DNA from 3 places in the Stenotrophomonas sp. 05N37 genome. Region 3 is predicted to be linked to each of the others. Evidence: predicted binding sites of a transcription regulator. Region 3 holds the regulator's gene; each other region holds the start of a gene.
What was found. Region 3 encodes FliA, which starts transcription of late flagellar genes. Its sites were predicted from a motif close to TAAAGTTTNNCNNNCNNNGGCCGATAA; they were not measured.
Positions count from the first base shown of each region.

Region 1: the regulator FliA is predicted to act here: its motif matches at 2,897-2,923, upstream of AC1DGC_RS14460 (GGDEF domain-containing protein).
Region 2: the regulator FliA is predicted to act here: its motif matches at 3,642-3,668, upstream of AC1DGC_RS19525 (GGDEF domain-containing protein).

Region 1 covers NZ_JBFTNG010000005.1:39,647-46,360, forward strand. The annotation lists gene AC1DGC_RS14455 (OmpA family protein) at 1-859, shown strand, start outside; gene AC1DGC_RS14460 (GGDEF domain-containing protein) at 872-2,803, opposite strand; gene AC1DGC_RS14465 (sensor histidine kinase) at 2,953-4,320, shown strand; gene AC1DGC_RS14470 (hybrid sensor histidine kinase/response regulator) at 4,354-6,714, shown strand, end outside.
Region 2 covers NZ_JBFTNG010000011.1:34,372-41,085, reverse strand. The annotation lists gene AC1DGC_RS19540 (DUF4132 domain-containing protein) at 1-942, opposite strand, end outside; gene egtD (L-histidine N(alpha)-methyltransferase) at 1,303-2,277, opposite strand; gene egtB (ergothioneine biosynthesis protein EgtB) at 2,274-3,575, opposite strand; gene AC1DGC_RS19525 (GGDEF domain-containing protein) at 3,799-5,052, shown strand; gene AC1DGC_RS19520 (YchJ family metal-binding protein) at 5,031-5,420, opposite strand; gene AC1DGC_RS19515 (sulfite exporter TauE/SafE family protein) at 5,537-6,313, shown strand; gene AC1DGC_RS19510 (ATP-binding protein) at 6,496-6,714, opposite strand, start outside.
Region 3 covers NZ_JBFTNG010000006.1:26,747-33,460, reverse strand. The annotation lists gene motD (flagellar motor protein MotD) at 1-240, opposite strand, end outside; gene AC1DGC_RS15840 (flagellar motor protein) at 242-982, opposite strand; gene AC1DGC_RS15835 (chemotaxis protein CheA) at 1,072-2,907, opposite strand; gene AC1DGC_RS15830 (protein phosphatase CheZ) at 2,912-3,526, opposite strand; gene cheY (chemotaxis response regulator CheY) at 3,526-3,918, opposite strand; gene AC1DGC_RS15820 (RNA polymerase sigma factor FliA) at 3,935-4,681, opposite strand; gene AC1DGC_RS15815 (MinD/ParA family ATP-binding protein) at 4,678-5,565, opposite strand; gene flhF (flagellar biosynthesis protein FlhF) at 5,552-6,714, opposite strand, start outside.

The DNA.
Region 1 (6,714 bases), on a different contig from region 3:
GGCCTACGAAGCGACCCAGGGCCGCATCCAGGCGCTCAACGACGGCGGCCGGCCGATCCGCGACTACCACCTGTCCAAGGCGCAGTGCTGGCTCGACGTATCCTTCCACGAGTACAGCCGCAACGACCGCAGCGACTTCCCGCAGCAGGCGCTGACCGAGTCGGAAACGCTGATCGTGGGCATGGAGCAGGGCACCTCGCCGCTGCCGACCGACACGCCGCTGGTCAATGGCGCCAAGTACCTGCGCGATGACCTGTGGCAGCGCCTGCGCGTGCTCCACGGCGCGCCGGGGTTCAGTTGCGCGCAGCAGCAGGTGGCCTGTGGCGAGGTCGAACTGGTGCATGCCGGCAACGAGTTCAACCAGCAGCAGTGGCGCCATTCCAAGCCGTACATCCAGATCGCCGAGGAGCTGGTCAACGATGCCGAAGCGGCGGCACGCCAGTGCGCGGTGGGCACGCCGGCCGCGGCGTCACCGACCCCGCTGGTGGCCAACGTGCTGTTCGAGTTCGACCGCGACGGTTACCGCGACATCCGCACCTATTCGCTGGAGAGCGTGGACCGCGCACTGGCCAGCGTGCGCAGCGAAGCGCTGCAGCTGCGCGGCATCGCGCTGGTCGGGCACGCCGACCGCATGCAGGGGCGTGGCTTCGATGCCAACCAGGCGCTGTCCGAGCGGCGCGCCCGCACCGTGCGCGATCTGCTGGTCGGCCGCGGCATCGACCCGGCGTTGATCCGCTACGAGTACCGCGGCGATACCCAGCAGGTGCAGCAGTGCGATGGCGTGCGTCCGCGCGCGGCGCTGCTGGAATGCCTGCTGCCCAATCGCCGGGTGGAAGTGCGTTTCGACGTGACGCGCTGAGGCGACAGGCCCTCAGTCGCGGGGCCCGGTTGCCGCCTCGGTGGTAGCCGGGTGGGGCCGCGCCGGCTCCGGCCGCGGCGGTGTCCACGGCAGCGGCCGGCTGCCGGCCAGCGTCACCCAGCCCAGCACCTGCGCTTCGGTCGGGTCGTGCAGCACGCTGTACAGGTCGACCTCGCTGCCGGTGGCTGCGCCCCAGAGGCTGGCCCAGGCGTTGCGGCCGCTGCGGCGCGCGCTCTGCAGGGCGCGGTCGGCCGCGCGCAGGCTGTCGTCCAGGTGCGCGGGTTGGTCGGCGAACAACGGCAGCGGGGCCAGGCCCAGGCTGGCGCTGAGGGTGATCGGCTGCCCGGGGCGGGTGTCCACCAGCAGGTGCTCGATGCGGGTGCGCAGGTGGTTGGCCAGCGCCTGCGCGGCGGCCTCGGAGGTGTCGTGGCGCGCGACCAGGAAGCGGGTGCCACCCCAGCGGGCCACCAGGTCGCCGCGGTCCACGGCGCTGCGCAGGCAGCGCGCCACCGCGCGCAGTACCGCATCGCCGCCCGCCTGGCCGTGGCGGTCGTTGAGTGCCTGGAAGTCGTCGATCTCCAGCAGCAGCAGCGCACTGCGCCGCTGGCCCGATGGCCGGGCATCGCCCAGCAGGCGTTCGGCCTCGTGCCGGCTGGGCAGCCCGGTGACCGCATCGGTCCGGCTCAGCGCCGCCAGTTCGTGGCGCTGGCGGCGCAGGCGCAGGATCAGGACGGCCGCGATCGCCAGTACCGCCAGCAGCGCGGCCACCGCGCTGTTGCGGACCACCCGCACCCGTCCCAGGTCCTGTTCGGCGTTGACCTCGGCCGGTGCGACGTGGCGCTCGGCGCTGGCCTGCAGCCTGGCCAGGCGGTTGAGGGTGTCGCCCTTGCTGCGCGCCTGGTCCAGGTCGCGCGCCTGGCGGGCCACCTGCAGCGCTTGCTGGCGCAGGCCGAGCAGCGTGTAGGCATCGCCGAGCACATCCAGGCCATGGCGGATCTCATCGGTGAAGTGGCCGCTGTCGGCCAGCGCCTGCGCCTGTTCGGCCAGGGCGAGGCCCTGGGCGGCCTGGCCGCGGTCGAGCGCCACCCGGGCCAGGCGCTGCAGGGTGATGATCCGGCCCTGCGCGTCCTGCGTCGTCTGCCAGGCCAGGGCCTGGTCCAGCCCCTTCTGGGCCCGGTCCAGTTCGCCGCGCACGCGCTGGATCTCGGCGCGGTGGCTGCCGATGCGGTGCATCAGCAGCTCCTGGCCGTTGAGCCGTGCGCCGATCGCGGCCGCACGATCGAAGGCGGTCTGCGCCTCTTCGTAGCGTTGCATCGACAGCAGCGCATAACCGACGTTGTAGTGGATCAACAGGTCGCCCGGGTTGGGCGGCCGGCGCAGGTGCTCGCTCAGCGAGGCGGCCTTCTGCAGGTAGGTCAGCGCGCCCTGGGCATCGCCCATCGCATCGCCGCGGATCATCGCGATCTGCATCAGCGCGCTGATCTGGCCGTGCACGTCGCGGGTGCGTACCGCATCGTCGAGCAGGGTGCGCGTCAGCTCCAGGGCCTGGGCCTGGTCGCCGCGCCACAGCAGCAGGTGCGCGGCCAGCGCACGTGCGCGCTGGGTGTCCTCGGCGCTGGCATCGGCGCGTGCGGCGGCGGCCAGCAGGCGCTCGGGCAGGCCCTCGGTCTGCGCCAGGCGGCCCTGCGAACGCAGCGCCATGCCCAGGCAGCCGATCGCCCCGATCTCCACCGAGGTGGGCAGCGTCGGTCGCGCCAGCAATGCCGTGGCGATCTGCAGCGATGTCTCCGGGGTGCTGGCCAGCAGGGCATTGCACTGCTCCACCTGGGCGATCAACGGCCGCCCATCGCCCGGGCGCTGTGCCAGCGCAGGCAAGGTGGAAACGGCAAGGGCAACGCACAGCAGCGCAGGCAGACTGCGCCGGACACGCGACAAGCAGTTCATGGTCCACAACATCCTGGCGGCGATCCGGCGGAGGCGGGCGTGGCGGCGAGAAGGCTGCCGCCAATCGGGGGATGCCGGATCGTGGAAGGCTAATATACCGGCGTTGTCGACAAAACTTGACGCTTCTGGCCCGTTCGGACCCGCCGTACATGCCGATTACCCCGTTCTCCTCCCTCCTTGACGATGCGCCTGGCGCGGCCACACCGGGCCTGGGCGAGCGCACCGACGCCATGTTGCGCGGCCTCTGGCTGCTGGTGGCGGCCTTCCACCTGCTGACCGCCAGCTGGTTGCTGCTGCGCCTGGGCGACGGAGTGGACACCCTGGTCCTGGCCCTGGCCGGGGCGCACCTGGCGGTGTGCGTGGGCTGCCTGGTCGAGCAGCGGCGCGGCCGTGGGGTGCGTGCGGCGACGCTGTTCGTGGTCGGCCAGTTGCTGCTGCTGTCGGTGACCGAAGGCTATTGGGGCCTGGCGTCGCTGTCGCGGGTCCAACTCGTGCAGGTGGTGCCGGTGCTGCTGGTGGCGGCGCTGCTGGGCGCGGCGCCGTTGCGCTGGGCCACGCTCTGGGCGTGCCTGGCGATGCTGCTGGGCGCCTGGATCGACCTGGCCGGCATCCTGTTCCGCCCCGACCGCGTCGCGCACGTGGTCACCGACCTGGGCGTGTGCGTGTTCGGCTGCGTACTGGTGGCCTGGCTGCTGCACCACAGCGTCACCGGCCTGCGTGAGAGCCTGCAGGTGGCGCGGCAGCACGGCGTCGAGCTGGCGCGCAAGCGCGATGAGCTGCAGCTGGAAATGCAGGAGAAGGAGCGCTCGCGCGACCAACTGGTGCACGCGATGAAAATGGAAAACGTGGGCCGGCTGGCCAGCGGCATCGCGCATGACTTCAACCACCTGCTGGCGCTGGTGCACGGGTACGTGGGCAAGGCGCGCCGCGCGCCCGACCCGGCGACCGTGGCCGAGGCATTGCAGGGCATCGACTCGGCCGCCCGCCGGGCCAGCGCGGTCAGCCGGCGGCTGCTGGATTTCAGCCGGCTGGAGGCAAGCCGGCCGCAGCTGCTCGATGCCGCCGCGACCATCGACGCGATGGCGCCGACGCTGCGCCAGGTCTTCGGCGAGAGCGTCCACTGCCATGTCGATAGCGGCCAGGTGCAGTGCCGCGTCCACTTCGACCCGGCGCAGCTGGAATCGATCCTGCTCAGCCTGGCGGTCAACGCCGGCCAGGCGATGCCCGAGGGGGGGCGCTTCGCGCTGCGGCTGGGGTGGTTGCCCGACGCCGGCGAGCTGTCGATACAGGCCGCCGACACCGGCCTGGGCATGAGCGAGGAGGTCCGGGCGCGCTGCCTGGAACCCTTCTTCACCACCAAGCCGGTCGGGCAGGGCACCGGGCTGGGGCTGGCCGTCAGCGCCAGCCTGGTGGCGGCCGCCGGTGGCCGCATCGAGGTGGAAAGCCGGCTTGGCCACGGCACCTGCGTGGACATCCGCCTGCCGGCGCGCGCTGCCCCTGTCGAGCAAGCGTCGTGATCTACTAGCGGTCTGCTCGCACGGAATCATCCCGTGGTCTCCAGTTGGATCCTGCTGTTGGTATCGGTGGCCTACGCCGCGCTGTTGTTCGGCGTGGCGTGGTGGGGCGACCGTCGCCCGATGTACCCGGACCGGCCGTGGCTGCGCCCGGTGGTCTACAGCCTGGCGCTGGCGGTGTACTGCTCGTCGTGGACCTTCTACGGCGCGGTCGGCACCGCGGTGCGCAACGGCATCGGCTACCTGCCGATCTACCTGGGGCCGTTGCTGCTGTGGCTGTTCGGCTGGCGCATCATCGAACGCCTGGCGCTGGTCGCACGCAGCCAGAACGTGGTGTCCATCGCCGACTTCATCTCCTCCCGCTTCGGGCGCTCGCGGCGGCTGGCCGCGCTGGTGGCGGTGATCGCGCTGATCGGCATCGTGCCGTACCTGGCGCTGCAGTACAAAGCAGTGGCGATGAGCCTGCAGGTGCTCACCGGCAACGTCGGGCCGACCGGTTTCTTCACCGATCCGGCGCTGTACGTGGCGCTGCTGATGGCGCTGTTCGCCACGCTGTTCGGCACCCGCCAGGTGGACGCCACCGAGCACCACCACGGCATGATGCTGGCCATCGCGCTGGAATCGATGATCAAGCTGATCGCGATGGTCGCGCTCGGCCTGTTCGCCTACCTGTGGCTCAACGACCATACCGATGCGGTGCTGCAGTCCGCGCACACGCTGTTCAGTGGGTTGCCGCCGGTGGGCTTCATCTCGCAGACCCTGCTCAGCTTCCTGGCGATCATCTGCCTGCCGCGCCAGTTCCACGTGGCCGTGGTGGAGTGCGGCGACGTGCGCGACATCCGCCGCGCGCGCTGGATGTTCGGTGCGTACCTGGTGATCATCTCGGCGATGGTGATCCCGATCGCCACCGCCGGCGTCACCCTGTTCGGCACCGGTGGCAGCGTCGCCGACGACAGCATGGTGCTGGCCCTGCCGCTGGCCGAGGGCCGCAAGTTCCTGGCGCTGGTGGCCTACGTGGGCGGCTTCTCGGCGGCCACCGGCATGGTCATCGTGGCCTCCATCGCGCTGGCCACCATGGTCAGCAACGACCTGGTGATGCCGGTGCTGCTGCGCCGCAGTGGCGACCACCAGGAAGCGGCCGACGTCGCCTCGCGCGTGCTGTGGATCCGCCGCACCGCGATCCTGCTGCTGGCACTGGTCGCCTACAGCTACTACCGCGGCAGCAGCAACGACAGCACCCTGGCCTCCTACGGGCTGATGGCGTTCGCCGCGGTGGCCCAGTTCGCGCCCGGGCTGATCGGCGGCCTGTACTGGCGCGGCGCCAGCCGGCGGGGCGTGGAGGTGGGCATGCTGCTCGGCTTCGGCACCTGGGTGTACACCCTGCTGTTGCCGGCGTTGACCCACGCCGGCTGGATGGACGCGACGTGGCTGGTGCAGGGGCCGTTCGGCATCGCCTGGCTGCAGCCGCAGCACCTGTTCGGCATGAGCGGCTGGGATCCGCTGACCCATGGCACGTTCTGGTCGCTGCTGGTCAATGTGGCGGCGATGCTGCTGGTCTCGGTGCGCTGGCGCCCGGGCGTGGACGAGCGCCTGCGCGCGGCGCCGTTCCTCGACCCGTACGCGCAGCGGCCCTCGGTGGCCGGCGCGTGGCCGGGCCACGTGCACGTGGAAGACCTGCTGGCGCTGGCCTCGCGGGTGGTGGGCGACCGGCACGCGCGGCGTTCGTTCCTGGAGCAGGCCCAGTCGATGGGCCGCGAACTGCAGGCCTCGGCGCCGGCCGACCGCGCCTGGGTGCAGTTCACCGAGCGCCTGCTCGCCGCCTCGATCGGCGCGGCCTCGGCGCGCCTGCTGCTGACCAGCCTGTTGCGCGGCTCGGGCATGGACCTGGGCGAAGTGGTGGCGGTGCTGGACGAGGCCGGGCAGGAACTGCGCTTCAACCGCGAGATCCTGTCCACCACCCTGGAGAACATCAGCGCCGGGGTCAGCGTGGTCGACCCGGACATGCGCCTGACCGCGTGGAACCGCCGCTACCAGCAGATGTTCGGCTACCCCGACGGCATGCTTTACGTGGGCCGCCCGGTGGCCGACCTGATCCGCTACAACGCCGAGCGCGGCGAGCTCGGCGAGGGCGACATCGAGGTGCAGATCAACCGCCGCATCGGCTACATGCGCGCCGGCTCGCCGCATATCTTCGAGCGCACCCGCAGCGACGGCAAGGTCATCGAGATGCGCGGGCAGGCGTTGCCCGGCGGTGGTTATGTCACCAGCTACAACGACATCACCGATTACAAGCACGCGGAGAAGGCGCTGCTGGAGGCCAACGAAACGTTGGAGCAGCGCGTGGCCGAGCGCTCGCACGAGGCCGAGGTGGCCCAGCAGTCCAAGACCCGCTTCCTG
Region 2 (6,714 bases), on a different contig from region 3:
CCAATGCACCGTGTCGGCGAACAGTGCTTCGTGCCCGTAGTGGTTGTTGAGCGCGATCACCAGCAGCATCAGGTCGGCATCGCGGTCCGGCGCAGGCACCTGGGCACGCAGTCGTTCGACCATCCTGCGCAGGGCCGGCAGCAGGGCCGGGTCGCTACGCACCTCATCGACATCCACGTTGAGCTGGGTGGCGAAGGCCTGCCACAGGGCGGCCGGGTCGTGCGCGGGCAATCGGGCCGGGAAGCGACGCGAGGCGTACATCAACGCCAGGTGCTGCGGGGTGATGCGCACCGGCGCGCCCTGGGCGAGCCACGGCGGCAGGCTGGGGTCATGCGGCAGGTCCGCCGCGGCCACCGGAACGGCGGTGAAGCAGTCCGCCCCGGGGTTGGCCGCGGCGGCCGGTGCATCCTTGGCAATCTGGGTGCTCCAGCGACTGACCATCCCCGCGTCCCGGAGCGCCGCATAGGCGAGCTGGGCGCCGACCTCGCTGACCCCGGCGCGGCGACGCAGGCCGGTGACGGTGAGCGACTCGCCCGGTGCAAGCGCGCCGGTCAGCAGCGCCTGGCGGATATGCTCGAAGGCCGTCGCCGCCTCTTCATCGGCGTTGGCCACCGGCGTGGGGGCCGCACTGGGTGCAGGTGCATTTGCAGGTGCAGCGGCGGCAGGCTGGGGCGCCTTGGCGGCGCGCGGCGCGGCCGTGGCTGGCGCGGTGGCTGCGATCGCGGGCGTGGCCGTGGCACCGGTTTCGCTGTAACCCTTGCCGGTTTTTTCATTGACCAGCCTGGTCAGCGCCGACGCGGCCTTGGCGGCATCGGCGAAGGACTTGGTCTGGCTTTGCCCCTGCGTGCCGATGCGTCCCCAGCGCACGTTCAAGTCGCTGCCGTCCTGCTCCACTTCCCAGAACTTGCTGGCGCTACCTTCCACGAGTTCGAATCGACGCATCACGTCCGTACTACTCCCTGGCCTGCGCGGTGGCCACAACGCAACCGCTTCCATGCGTCCATAGCATATCGGCGAACGGCAGCCCCCGCATGACCGCCAGCGCACTGCCGGCGGTGCAGCGTGCGCCGGAGAGGCGGTTCAGGCGCGCAGGGCTTCCAGGTCGCGGATCAGCTCGCTCACGGCAATGGCATCGAGCGCGGGCGCGACACTGCGTCCACGCCGGGTTAGATCAGCACGGTGGCCACGAAGCGGGCATCGTCCCAGAACTTGGGGGGTCTTTTTGTGCTGTTCGATCGCCACGGCGATGGCCTGCGGATCCCGCGCGGTGGTGAGCAGCCAGTGCGCCGCGGCGGGAGTGCGTCAGACCGGGCGCAGCAGCGCGAGCTCGAAGGCGGGATCGCGGGCGTTCCAGCGCGTGCAGACCTGCAGGCCCGCCTGGGCCACCAGCGTCGCGAACGCGGCCTCGGTGTACTTGTGGCTGTATTCCACGGTCATCGCCTCGCCCTCGGCGAAGTCGAACGGTTGCCCGGCCACGTGCACGGTCTGCGCGCGCGTACTGACCAGCTCGGTCTCGATCCGCAGCCGCTCCACGCTGTAGCGGGCGCGGTGCTGGAAGGCGTCCAGGTCGAAGTCGCTGCCGATTTCGCGGTTGAGCCTTGCCAACAGGTTGAGGGTGAACGCGGCGGTGACGCCGGCGGCATCGTTGTACGCCGCTTCGATCAGCGCCGGGTCCTTGTGCAGGTCGATGCCGATCAGGGCCATGCCGTCAGCGCCCATGGTCTGGCGCATCGCCTGCAGCAGCCTGACGGCCTCGGGCGCGGCGAAGTTGCCCAGGGTGGAGCCGGGGAAGAACAGCAGGCGGCGCGCCGGTTCGCGTTGCGGTTCGGGCAGCTGTACCGGGCGGGTGAAGTCGGCGCAGACCGGGAGCATTTCAATGTCCGGCAGGGCCTGCGCCAGCCGCGCGATGCTGGCCAGCAGGGCGGCGCGCGAGATCTCGATGGGCGTGTAGGCCACCGGGTCGGCCAGCGCGTGCAGCAGCAGTTCGGTCTTGCGGCCGCTGCCGCTGCCCAGTTCGACCACGTGCAGGCGCGGGCCGACCACGCTGGCGATGTCGGCGGCGCAGTCCTGCAGCAGGTGCAGTTCCGTGCGCGTGGGGTAGTACTCGGGCTGGCGGGTGATCTGTTCGAACAGGGCCGAGCCGCGCGCGTCGTAGAAGTACTTGGATGGCAACTGGCGCGGCCGCTGGGACAACCCCTGCAGGATATCGGCGGTGATCCGCGCACGGTCCGGCTGCAGGTCGGTCAGCGCCTCGAGCGCGTCGCTTACCGTACTCATGCCGGGTCCCGCGCCAGGCGCAGGCCGGAGAACTGCCAGCGCGCCGACGGTGCGAAGAAGTTGCGGTAGCTGGCACGTACATGCCCCTCGGGGGTCACGCAGCTGCCGCCGCGCAGGATCCATTGGCCGTTCATGAATTTACCGTTGTATTCGCCGAGGTTGCCGGCAAAGGGGCGAAAGCCCGGATAGGCGCCGTAGGCGCTGCTGGTCCATTCCCAGACGTCGCCGAACAGCTGCCACAAGGCGGTGTCGGTGCCCTGCCCTGGCGCGCTGGCGCCACCGGGATGCAGCCGGTCGGCGTCGGCGAAATGGCCGTGCGCTGGCTGGCCGGCGGCGGCGGCTTCCCATTCGAACTCGGTGGGCAGGCGCGCGCCTTGCCAACGCGCATAGGCGTCGGCCTCGAAATAGCTGAGGTGGCAGACCGGCGCATGCCGATCCAATCGCTGCCAGCCGCCCAGGGTGAACTCGCGTTCCAGCGCGTCGTCCCAGTACAGCGGGTGCTGCCAGCCTTCGGCCTGGCACAGCGCCCAGCCTTCGCTCATCCACAGGGTGACGTCGCGGTAGCCGCCAGCCTCGATGAACGCACGGTACTCGGCGTTGCTGACCGGACGGTTGGCCAGCGCGTGGGCCGGGACCAGCACGCGATGCACGGGGGATTCGTTGTCGTAGGCGAAGGCAGGGTGCGTGGGCCAGGCCGGCGCCCCGATCTCGACGATCTGCTCGGGGGCGTCGCGCCACTCCAGTGGAATGGCGGGCGCCTCGTGGCGGGCAAGGTCGTCGCGGTAGGCCGGCTGCAGGGGATTGCTCCACAGCGCGTGCTTGATGTCGGTGAGCAGCAGTTCCTGGTGCTGCTGTTCGTGATGCAGGCCGAGCAGCAACTGGTGGCGCGCCTGCGGGTCGAGCGCGTCGGCCTGCAACAGGGCGATGACCTGCTGGTCGACCCGGGCCCGGTACTCCAGCACCTGCGCCAGTGACGGGCGCGACAGCAGGCCGCGCTGCGGCCGCGCGTGCGCCGGGCCGATGCTCTGGTAATAGCTGTTGAAGAGGTAGTGCCAGTCGGCGTCGAAGGGGGCGTGGTCGGGCCGGCTGCCCAGCACGAAACGTTCGAAGAACCAGGTGGTGTGGGCCAGGTGCCATTTGCTCGGGCTGGCGTCGGCCATGCTCTGCACCATGGCGTCCTCGGGACTGAGCGGGGCGGCCAGCGCCACGCTGCGCGCGCGGATCCCGGCGTAGCGGACGGCCAGTGCTGCGTCATGCGTTGTGGCGGGCGGCGGTGCGGAGGCGACGGCGGTATTCATCGCGCTCAGGATCGGCCAGCCGCGGTGAGCGGCATGTCATGGCAAGGCTCAGATCATGTGACGCACTCAAGTTGAATACGCAGCGGCCGCTATCGGGAAGACCATCGCCTGTGTGGTCCGGTTTGCACGTGCAGCCATGGCGCGCCGGCCCACACCCGTGGAACCGTCCTTGCGCAACCACCTGCTACGCCAGCCTGGCCATTACCTGTTCCTGCTGCCCGCCATGCTGGTGGGGCTGGGACTGTGGTGGGCCACGCCGGCCGATGAGGTGGGCAGCCCGGTGCACCGGATCCTGCCGCTGGTGCTGACCTGCCTGGGCATCGGCCTGGGCCTGATCTACAACCGCGTGCGCGCGGTGTGCCTGCTGCTGGCGATCGCGCTGGCATTCGCGATGCTGCATGGCCTGGTCGGCAGCTTCCTCAATACCGGCGCGGTCACCGCGCTGACACCGCTGCTGTTCCACTCGGTCTCGCTGTGGCTGCCGCTGCTGTTCGCGCTGCATGGGCTGTGGCCCGAGCGCGGCCGCCTGCGCCAGGACCTGCTGCTGCGCGGGGTGGTCAGTGGCGCGGCGGTAGGCGTGTTCGCCCTGCTTGCCGCGCAGGGGCCGCAGGGCATGCATGACCTGCTCTCGGACCACCATTGGGCGTGGCTGCCGACCGGCTGGAGCCGGCTGGCGCAGCTGCCCACGCTGGTGTTCGTGGCGGCCCTGGTCGGCCTGGGCGTGCAGGCACTGCGGCAGCCGCGGCCGCTGCATACGGCGATGCTGATCGCGCTGCTGGTGGTATGGGCGATGCTGCCGCGGGTGTTCCTGTCGCCGGCGCTGCTGCCGGCACTGGCCAGCACCGCGCTGCTGCTGATCGTGTCGGCGATGCTGCAGGAATCCTTCCACATGGCCTACCGCGACGAGCTGACCGGGCTGCCCGGGCGCCGCGCCTTGAACGAGTGCCTGCAACGGGTGGGCGCGACCTACACGATCGCGATGGTGGACGTGGACCACTTCAAGCGCTTCAACGATACCCATGGCCACGACAATGGCGATGACGTGCTCAAGCTGGTGGCCACGCGGCTGGCCGAGGTGGGCGGCGGCGGACGGGCCTTCCGCTACGGCGGCGAGGAATTCGCCCTGGTGTTCCTGGACCGCCCCGCCCCGGCCTGCGTGGAGGCGGTGGAGGCGGTCCGGGCGACGGTGGAGGCCACCCGGCTGCAGCTGCGCGACCGCGCCGCGCGCGCGCAGGACGACGCGGTGGGCCGCCTGCAGCGTGGCCGCGGCGGCGGCGGCACGGTGGTGCAGGTGACGGTGAGCATCGGCATGGCCGACCACCGCGCGGGCGACGACGCCCAGGCGGTGATCAAGGCGGCCGACCAGGCGCTGTACGCGGCCAAGGATGCCGGGCGCAACTGCGTGCGCGCCCACGGCCAGCAGCGGCCGGTGGCGGTGCGCAGCCGCGAGGCGGCTCAGGGCAGCGCGTCGAGGTAGAACCAGCGGCCGTCTTCGCGGACGAAGCGGCTGTGTTCGCGCATCTTGACCGCGCTGCCGCCGCCGATTCTGTAGCGGGCGGTGAAGTCGACCTGTGCGTGGTCCGGGTCGGCGACGGTGTGCTGGTGGAGGGTCAGGCCGAGCCACTGGGTGCGTTGGTGGGCCGGTTCGTCCAGCGACAGCGCGTCCGGGCGCGTGGACGGATGCCAGCTGGCCAGCAGGTAGTCCGGCCGCTGTTTGACGTAGGCGCTGTAGCGCGAGCGCATCAGGGCCTCGGCGTCGGGGGCGTGGGCGCCGGCGTGATAGAGGCCACAGCAGGCGGTGTAGGCCAGGGGGCGGCCGCAGGGACAGGGGTCGGGATTGCTCATGCGGGCATTGTCGCGCGTTTGCCCTGTGCCGATGCCGGGGCAGCCGACCAACGGTCGGCTCTACCGGGTGCTGGGGGCCAGGCGTATGCTGGCGCGCCTTGCATTGCGGTGTCGCCGTGTTCGAGCTGGTACCCCCTGAGCTGTTGTGGTTGGTGGCGATCGCCTTCATCGCCGGCCTGGTCGATGCGGCCGTGGGCGGCGGCGGGCTGGTGCAGTTGCCCGGTCTGTTCACGGTGCTGCCGCAGCACACCCCGGCGATGCTGTTTGGCACCAACAAGTTCAGCTCGATGTTCGGCACCGCTGCGGCCGCGTTCCGCTATGCGCGCAACGTGCGCTTCCCGTGGCGACCGGTGCTGTTCGCGGCCGGCACCGCCTTCGTGTTCTCCTTTGCCGGCGCCACGGCGGTGAGTTTGCTGCCCAAGGATGCGGTGCGTCCGCTGGTGCTGGTCCTGCTGGTGGCGATGCTCGGCTACACGCTGTGGAAGAAGGATTTCGGCGCGCTGCACCGGCCGCGCGAGATCGGGCGCAAGGAGCTGGTCACGGCCTTGGCGATCGGTGCGGTGATCGGGTTCTACGACGGCTTCTTCGGGCCGGGTACGGGCAGCTTCCTGATCTTCCTGTTCGTGCGCTTCTTCGGCCTGGATTTCCTGCGTGCCTCGGCCGCCTCGAAGGTGGTGAACCTGGCGACCAACGTGGCCGCCATTTCGTTCTTCGTGCCGACCGGCAACATCCTGTGGCTGTTCGCGTTGCCGATGGCCGCCGCCAACATCATCGGCTCGGTGGTGGGCACGCGGCTGGCGCTGCGGGGCGGCACGCCCTTCATCCGCAAATTGTTCGTCGGCCTGGTGGTGGTGCTGATCGCGCGGATGGGCTGGGATACGTTTGCCGGGTAACGCGTAGAGCGGAGTGCCGGGGCGCCGGGGTTGGCGACCGGTGATGGAGCAGCCGACCAACGGTCGGCTCTACGTGGGCGCGGGATTTCCGGTGCCGGCTCAGGATTTCCGTTGCCGGCGCGGGAGTTGCCGTTGTGGGCGCGCGATTGCCGGTGCCAGTGCGGCGCAGGCGTGCCGACCGGTCAGGCGACCGGTTCGGCGTCCTGCTGGCGGCTGCGCTCGGGCAGCTTCAAGCGCTTGGCTTCCTCGTCGTACTCGATCAGCAGCACGCCGGAGTCGTGGCGGCCGCTGATTTCGACGAAGCAGGCGCCGCCGATGAACGGTTCGAGCGTCATCACCGACTTCAGCGGCGTGGCCACCACCATCTGGAAACCGAAGTTCTCGAAGATGTTCATCGCCAG
Region 3 (6,714 bases):
GCTGTCCCAGCCGCCGCCCTGCACCTGCTGGTTGCCCACCTGCACCGGGTTGATGGTGCGCGGCGCGCCGCCGAAGGCGGTGGTCAGCGCATCGGCCATGACCCGGTACTTGCCCTCGTTGAGCGAGGAGATGGCGTACATCACCACGAAGAAGGCGAGCAGCAGCGTCATGAGGTCGGCATAGGGGATCGCCCAGGCCTCATGGTTGGCATGCTCTTCGTGGTGCTTGCGGCGGGCCATGTCAGTGCAGGAATCCGGACAGGTTGGTTTCGATGTTGCGCGGGTTCTCGCCCTGGGCGATGGAGATCAACCCTTCGATGATCATTTCGCGGTCGCGGCTGTTGTGGTGGATCACGCTCTTGAGCTTGGCCGACACCGGCAGGAACAGCAGGTTGGCCGAGGCGATGCCGTAGATGGTGGCAGTGAAGGCGGCGGCGATGCCGTGGCCGAGCTTGCTCGGGTCGGCCAGGTTCTTCATCACCGCGATCAGGCCGAGCACGGCGCCGATGATGCCCAGCGTCGGCGCATAGATGCCCATGCCCTCGAACACCTTGGACGCGGCCAGGTCCTGGTGCTCCTGGCTGCTCAGCTCGATTTCCATCATGTGCCGGATGGTCTCCGGCTCGACGCCGTCCACCAGCAACTGCAGGCCCTTGCGAAGGAACGGGTCGCTCTGCGCGTCCACCTGCGCTTCCAGGCCCAGCAGGCCCTGGCGACGGGCGATGTTGCTCCAGTCGACGATCTGCCGGATCAGCTCATGGCGGTCGCTGCTCGGCGGCAGGATCACCCAGCGCACGATCTTGAAGGCGTGCTTGAACACCGCCGGCGAGGTGTGCAGCAGGATCGAGGCGATGGTGCCCACGATCACGATCACGAATGCCGCCGGCGACCACAGCGACGCCAGGCCGGCCCCCTTGAGGATGCTGCCGCCGACCAGCGAGGCCAGGGCGAGGAAAAGTCCAATGAGGCTGAGTCTGTCCATGGGTCCGTTATCGGCTTGTGTGAATGGGACTTGAGACACCGACGGCGGCAGGTGTTGCAGCGGTCACACTTTTGCAGGGGGCAGGGCGGTCAATCGTGCGGGGTGCGCAGCCCGTCCACGTCCAGGATCAGCGACATCCGTCCGTCGCCGATCAGGGTCGCGCCGGCATAGCCGCGCAGCCCGCGCAGAGCCTTGGGCAGTGGCTTGATCACCACTTCCTCGCGGCCGCGGACCTGGTCCACCACCAGACCGAAGCGTGCTTCGCCGGCCTGCAGCACCACGATGGTGAGCAGCGGCGAGGCGGCCGGCTCCACCGCCAGCCAATGGCGCAGGTCCACCAGCGGCAGGGTGTGCGACTTGCGGTCCAGCACGGCGCGGCCGTCGAACCAGCCCAGCGAGGTATTGGGCGCGTGCAGCACTTCCATCACGCGCGCCAGTGGCAGGGCGTAGACGTCCTCGCCGGCCTGCACCAGCAGGGTGGGCAGGATGGCCAGGGTGAGCGGGACGCGGATCATGAAGCGGCTGCCGCGGCCCAGTTCGGACTGGATCTGGATCTGGCCGCTGAGTTCGCGGATGCGCGACTGCACCACGTCCATGCCGACGCCACGGCCGGAAATATCGGTCACTTCCTGCTTGGTCGAGAAGCCGGGCAGGAACACCAGGTGCAGGCATTCCTCGCTGCTCAGGCGGGCAGCGGCTTCGGGATCGATCAGGCCCTTCTCGCGCGCCTTCTGGCGCAGCCGTTCCGGATCGATGCCGGCGCCGTCATCCTGCACTTCGATGCTGACGTAGTCGCCTTCCTGCTGCGCCGACAGGCGCACGTGGCCGCTGCGCAGCTTGCCCTGGGCTTCGCGCAGCTCCGGGGTTTCGATGCCATGGTCGATGGCGTTGCGGACCAGGTGCACCAGCGGGTCGGCGAGCGCTTCGACCAGGTTGCGGTCCAGTTCGGTTTCCGCGCCGACCAGCTCCAGCTCGACTTCCTTCTTCAGGTTGCGGGCGACGTCGCGGGCGACCTTGGGGAAGCGCGAGAACACCTTGCCCACCGGTTGCATGCGGGTGCGCATCACCGCCGACTGCAGGCGCGCGGTGGCGATGTCCAGGGTGGACACGGCGCGGTCGAGTTCTTCGTCGTGCAGGCGCGCGCGCAGGGTCTTGAGGCGGTTGCGCGAGAGCACCAGTTCGCCGATCAGGTTGACGATGGCGTCCAGGCGCTTGGTGTCCACGCGCACGGTGTGCTCGGCTTCGGTCACCGGCTTGTTGGCCGCCGGCTTGGCCGGCAGGGCCGGGGCGGCGGCGGGCGCGCGCGGCGCCGGTGCGGCGGCCACGGCCTTGGCGCCCGGGGCGGCGCCGCCGTGCAGCTGGTCCAGCAGGGCCTCGAATTCGTCTTCGCCGATCAGGCCGTCATTGGCCTTGTTCGCCGGCACCACGGCGGTGGGCGCGGCGCCGCCGTGCAACGTGTCGAGCAGGGCCTCGAACTCGTCGTCGGTGATCAACTCGCCGCTGGTCGGTGCCGCCGCAGCGGCGGCCACCGGTGCCGGCGTGGCCGGCCCGTTGACGTCGAACTGCGCGATCAGCTCCGGCGGCGCATAGCCGGGCTCGGTGCCGGCCGAGACCGAATCGAGCATCGACTGCAGGTAGTCCAGCGATTGCTGGGCCGCATCGAAGTGATGGGCCTGCAGCACCGCCTTGCCCGACCGCGCCATGCCCAGGGTTTCCTCGGCGGCGTGGCACAGTTCGACCATCGCCTGGATGCCGAGGAACCCGGCACCGCCCTTGAGGGTGTGGAAGCCGCGGAACACCGCGTTGAGCTGGTCGCTGTCCTGGGGCGACTGCTCCAGCGACACCAGCTGTTCGCCGAGGCGATCCAGGATTTCCTGGGCCTCGAGGATGAAATCGGCGGCAATATCGTCTGGAACAGCGCTCATGGTGTTACAGCCCCAAATCGGAAAGCAGGTCGTCAGCGTCGACCTGTGACACCTGGTGGCGATCCAGACCGTTCACGGCCGGGCCGGCCAGGCCGTTGTCGCGCTTGTGCGCGCTGTCGTCCTGCGGCGGCAGGCCGAGCGCGCCGAAGCCCTCGTGCACGCGGCGCACGATGCCCACCACGCGGCGGATGATCTGCCCGGTCAGGTCCTGGTAGCTCTGGGTGAGCGCGATCTCGGTGAGGTTGTGGCGGATCCGGTCCAGCTGCTGGTCCTGGTCGGCCGTCAAGCCATTGGCGCGCAGCTGCTCGGTGAGCGTGCGGCATTCCTCGGCCAGGTCCAGGGTGCGGTGGGTGGCCTGCTCGGTCATCGCCACCACGTGGTCCAGGCGTGCGCAGGCATCGTCCAGTTCGCCGGCCTCGCTGGGCAGGCTGGGCAGTTCGCCCAACGCCTGGCCCAACTCGCGGGCGAGCCGGTTCAGCCCGGCCATCATCGGCTGGGTACGCAACGCGGCCAGCGCGTCGATTTCCCGCCGCCAGCCGGCTTCGTCGCCGCTTTCCAGCGCGGCCAGGGCATCCTGCAGGCGCTGCACCAGCGCCGATTTGTCGCGGAGGGTTTCCATCAGGCGCTCGCCGCCAGGCGTTCGAAGATCTTGCCGAGCTTTTCTTCCAGGGTCTGGGCGGTGAAAGGCTTGATGATGTAGCCGTTGACGCCGGACTGGGCCGCTTCGATGATCTGCTCGCGCTTGGCTTCGGCGGTCACCATCAGCACCGGCAACGTCTTCAGCTTGGCGTCGGCGCGGATCGCCTTGAGCAGGTCGATCCCGGTCATCACCGGCATGTTCCAGTCGGTGACCACGAAATCGAACGACTGGCTCTGCAACAGAGACAGCGCGGCATGCCCGTCCTCGGCTTCGGCCGTATTGGTGAAGCCCAGATCGCCCAGCAGGTTCTTGACGATACGACGCATGGTCGAGAAATCGTCGACGATCAGGATACGCATGTTCTTGTTCAAAGCACTTTCCTCGGTATCAATGGTTCTCGAGGCCGGCGTCGGCCGCCTCGAAGATCTTCAGTCGGCCACGCAGGCGCAGGACCGCCTGGCCGTGGATCTGGCAGACGCGCGACTCGCTGACACCGAGTACCGCGCCGATCTCCTTCAGATTCAGTTCCTGCTCGTAGTACAGCGACAGCACCAGCTGCTCGCGCTCGGGCAGCAGCCCGATCGCATTGCCCAGCTCGCGGCCGAATTCGCCGCGCTCAAGCACCTGCTGCGGGGTCGGGCCACCCTGGGCGACGGTATCCAGCTCGCCCTGGTCTTCGATCCGAGACTCCAGGCTCAGCACCTGGCCGCGCGCGGCGTCTTCCATCAGCCGCAGGTAGTCCGGCAGGGGCATGTCCATCGCCGCGGCCACTTCGGTGGCGCTGGCGGCACGGCCGGTGCTCTGCTCCAGGCGGCGGATGGTGGAGGCGGCGTCGCGGGCGCGGCGGTGCACCGAACGCGGCACCCAGTCGCCGCGGCGGATCTCGTCGATCATCGAGCCGCGGATGCGGATCGAGGCATAGGTTTCGAACGAGGCGCCCTGGTCGGCGTCGTAGCTGCGCGAGGCCTCGATCAGGCCCATCATGCCGGCCTGGATGAGGTCATCCACTTCCACGCTCGCCGGCAACCGGGCGGCCAGGTGATGGGCGATCCGCCGGACCAGGTCGGAGTGCTGTGCGATGCACTCGTTGGCGGCCGTGCGTTGCACCTCTTTGTATTGTGCGGCGCCTTTCATGCGGTCACCCCGCGTTGCTTGAGGATGCGTTCCAGGAAGAATTCGACCCCGCCTCGCGGCTCGGTCGGTGCCTGCCAGCGGGCGGTGCGGCGGGCGATCTCGGTGATCGCCTGCGCGGCCGGGCTGGACGGGTAGGCCTTGACCACCGGCTGCTGGCGCTGCACCGACAGGCGCAGCCAGTCGTCCTGCGGCACGCAGCCCAGGTAGTTGAGCGAGACATCAGCGAGGAATTTCTCGCAGACCCGGGTCAGCTTTTCGTAGAGCACGCGGCCTTCGTTGGGGTCGCGGACCATGTTGGCCACCACCTGGATACGGTCCACGCCGCGCTCGCGCGAGAGCACCTTGATCAGCGCATAGGCGTCGGTGATCGAGGCCGGCTCGTCGCAGACCACCACCACGGTGTCCTGCGCGGCCTGGCAGAAGGTCAGCACGCCGTCGGTGATGCCGGCGGCGGTGTCCACCACCATGAAGTCCAGCTCACGCTCCAGTTCGGAGAACACGTTGACCAGGCCCACGTGCTCGGCCGGCTGCAGCTCGGCCATGTGGCGGCGGCCGGACGCGGCCGGCACCACCAGCACGCCGCCCGGGCCTTCCAGGATCACTTCTTCCAGGGTGCAGCGCCCGGCGACCAGGTCGGCCAGGGTCACCTTGGGCTGCAGGCCCAGGATCACGTCGATGTTGGCCAGCCCGAGATCGGCGTCCAGCAGCAGCGTGCGCTTGCCCATGTCGGCGAGCGCCACGGCCAGGTTGGCCGACACGTTGGTCTTGCCCACGCCGCCCTTGCCGCCGGTGACGGCGATGGTGCGCACGGGGCCCAGCGGCTGGCTGCGGGTGGCCGACAGCGGGAAGGTCTTGGTCAGCTTGGCATACTCACGCGACGGCATGGTTCAACTCCGGGTTGCAGGGCATATCGGCCGCGCGGCGCAAATCTTCAAGGCGAAGTACAAGATTGGCCGCACTGGCCCGGTGCAGGTCTTCGGGAACGTCCTGGCCATCGGTGACCCAGGTGATCGGCAGGCGGTGGTCCACGGCCACCGACAGGGCGGTGCCGAAGCGGCCGGTTTCGTCCAGCTTGCTCAGCACCACGCCCTGCGGGTTGGCGGCGCTGAAGCGGCGGACCACTTCGTCCATGTCGCCAAAGCTGGTGTTGGCCGGCAGCACCAGCAGGGTGCGGATCTGCTGGGCGGCGCGCAGCCAGTGCAGCTGGGCAGCCAGGGCGCGGTCGCGCGGGCCCAGCCCGGCGGTGTCGATCAGCACCAGCTTGTAGTCCTGCAGGCGCTCCAGCAGCTGGTTGAGGTCGCTGCCGCTGTTGGCCTCGTGCACCGCGATGCCGAGCTGGCGGCCGAAGCCGTAGAGCTGCTCGCGGGCGCCGATGCGGCCGGTGTCGGTGGTGACCAGGGCCACGTCGCGGGCGGCGTGCTTCTCGGCGAAGCGGGAGGCCAGCTTGGCGATGGTGGTGGTCTTGCCGGCGCCGGTTGGGCCGACCAGGGCGATGACGCCGCCCGATTCCAGCGGGTCGACCGGGGCGATCGGCAGCTTCTTGGACAGCAGGCCGAGCATCAGCCCGCGGCCGCGGTGGGCTTCGGTGTCCAGCGGGATCTGCATGGCCACGTCGCGGCTGATGCCGGCGTCGAAGCCGTATTCGTCCATCAGGTCCAGGGCGGCGGCACGCACCGGCGAGCCGCGCAGGCGTTCGTCGGTGAAGCGGTGCATCTCGCGTTCGATCACCTGGCGCATGCCGGCCACTTCATGGCGCAGTTGGCGCAGTTCTTCGTCATCGCGCGGCACCACCACCAGCTCGGCGGCGGGCAGCGGCTGGGCCTGGGCCGGTTCGGCGAGAACCGGCAGGGCCACCGGCGCGGTTGCGACCGGTGCGCTGCCAACCTGTTCCTGGACCATGGCCGGCGCGTCCAGACGCGGCTCGAATGCCATCGGGGCCGGCACGGCGGCCTGCACCGGTGCCGGTGCGGCGACCATGGCCGGGGCCGCAACCGGAGCCGGGATCGCGACCGCGGCCGGGATCGCCGGCACGG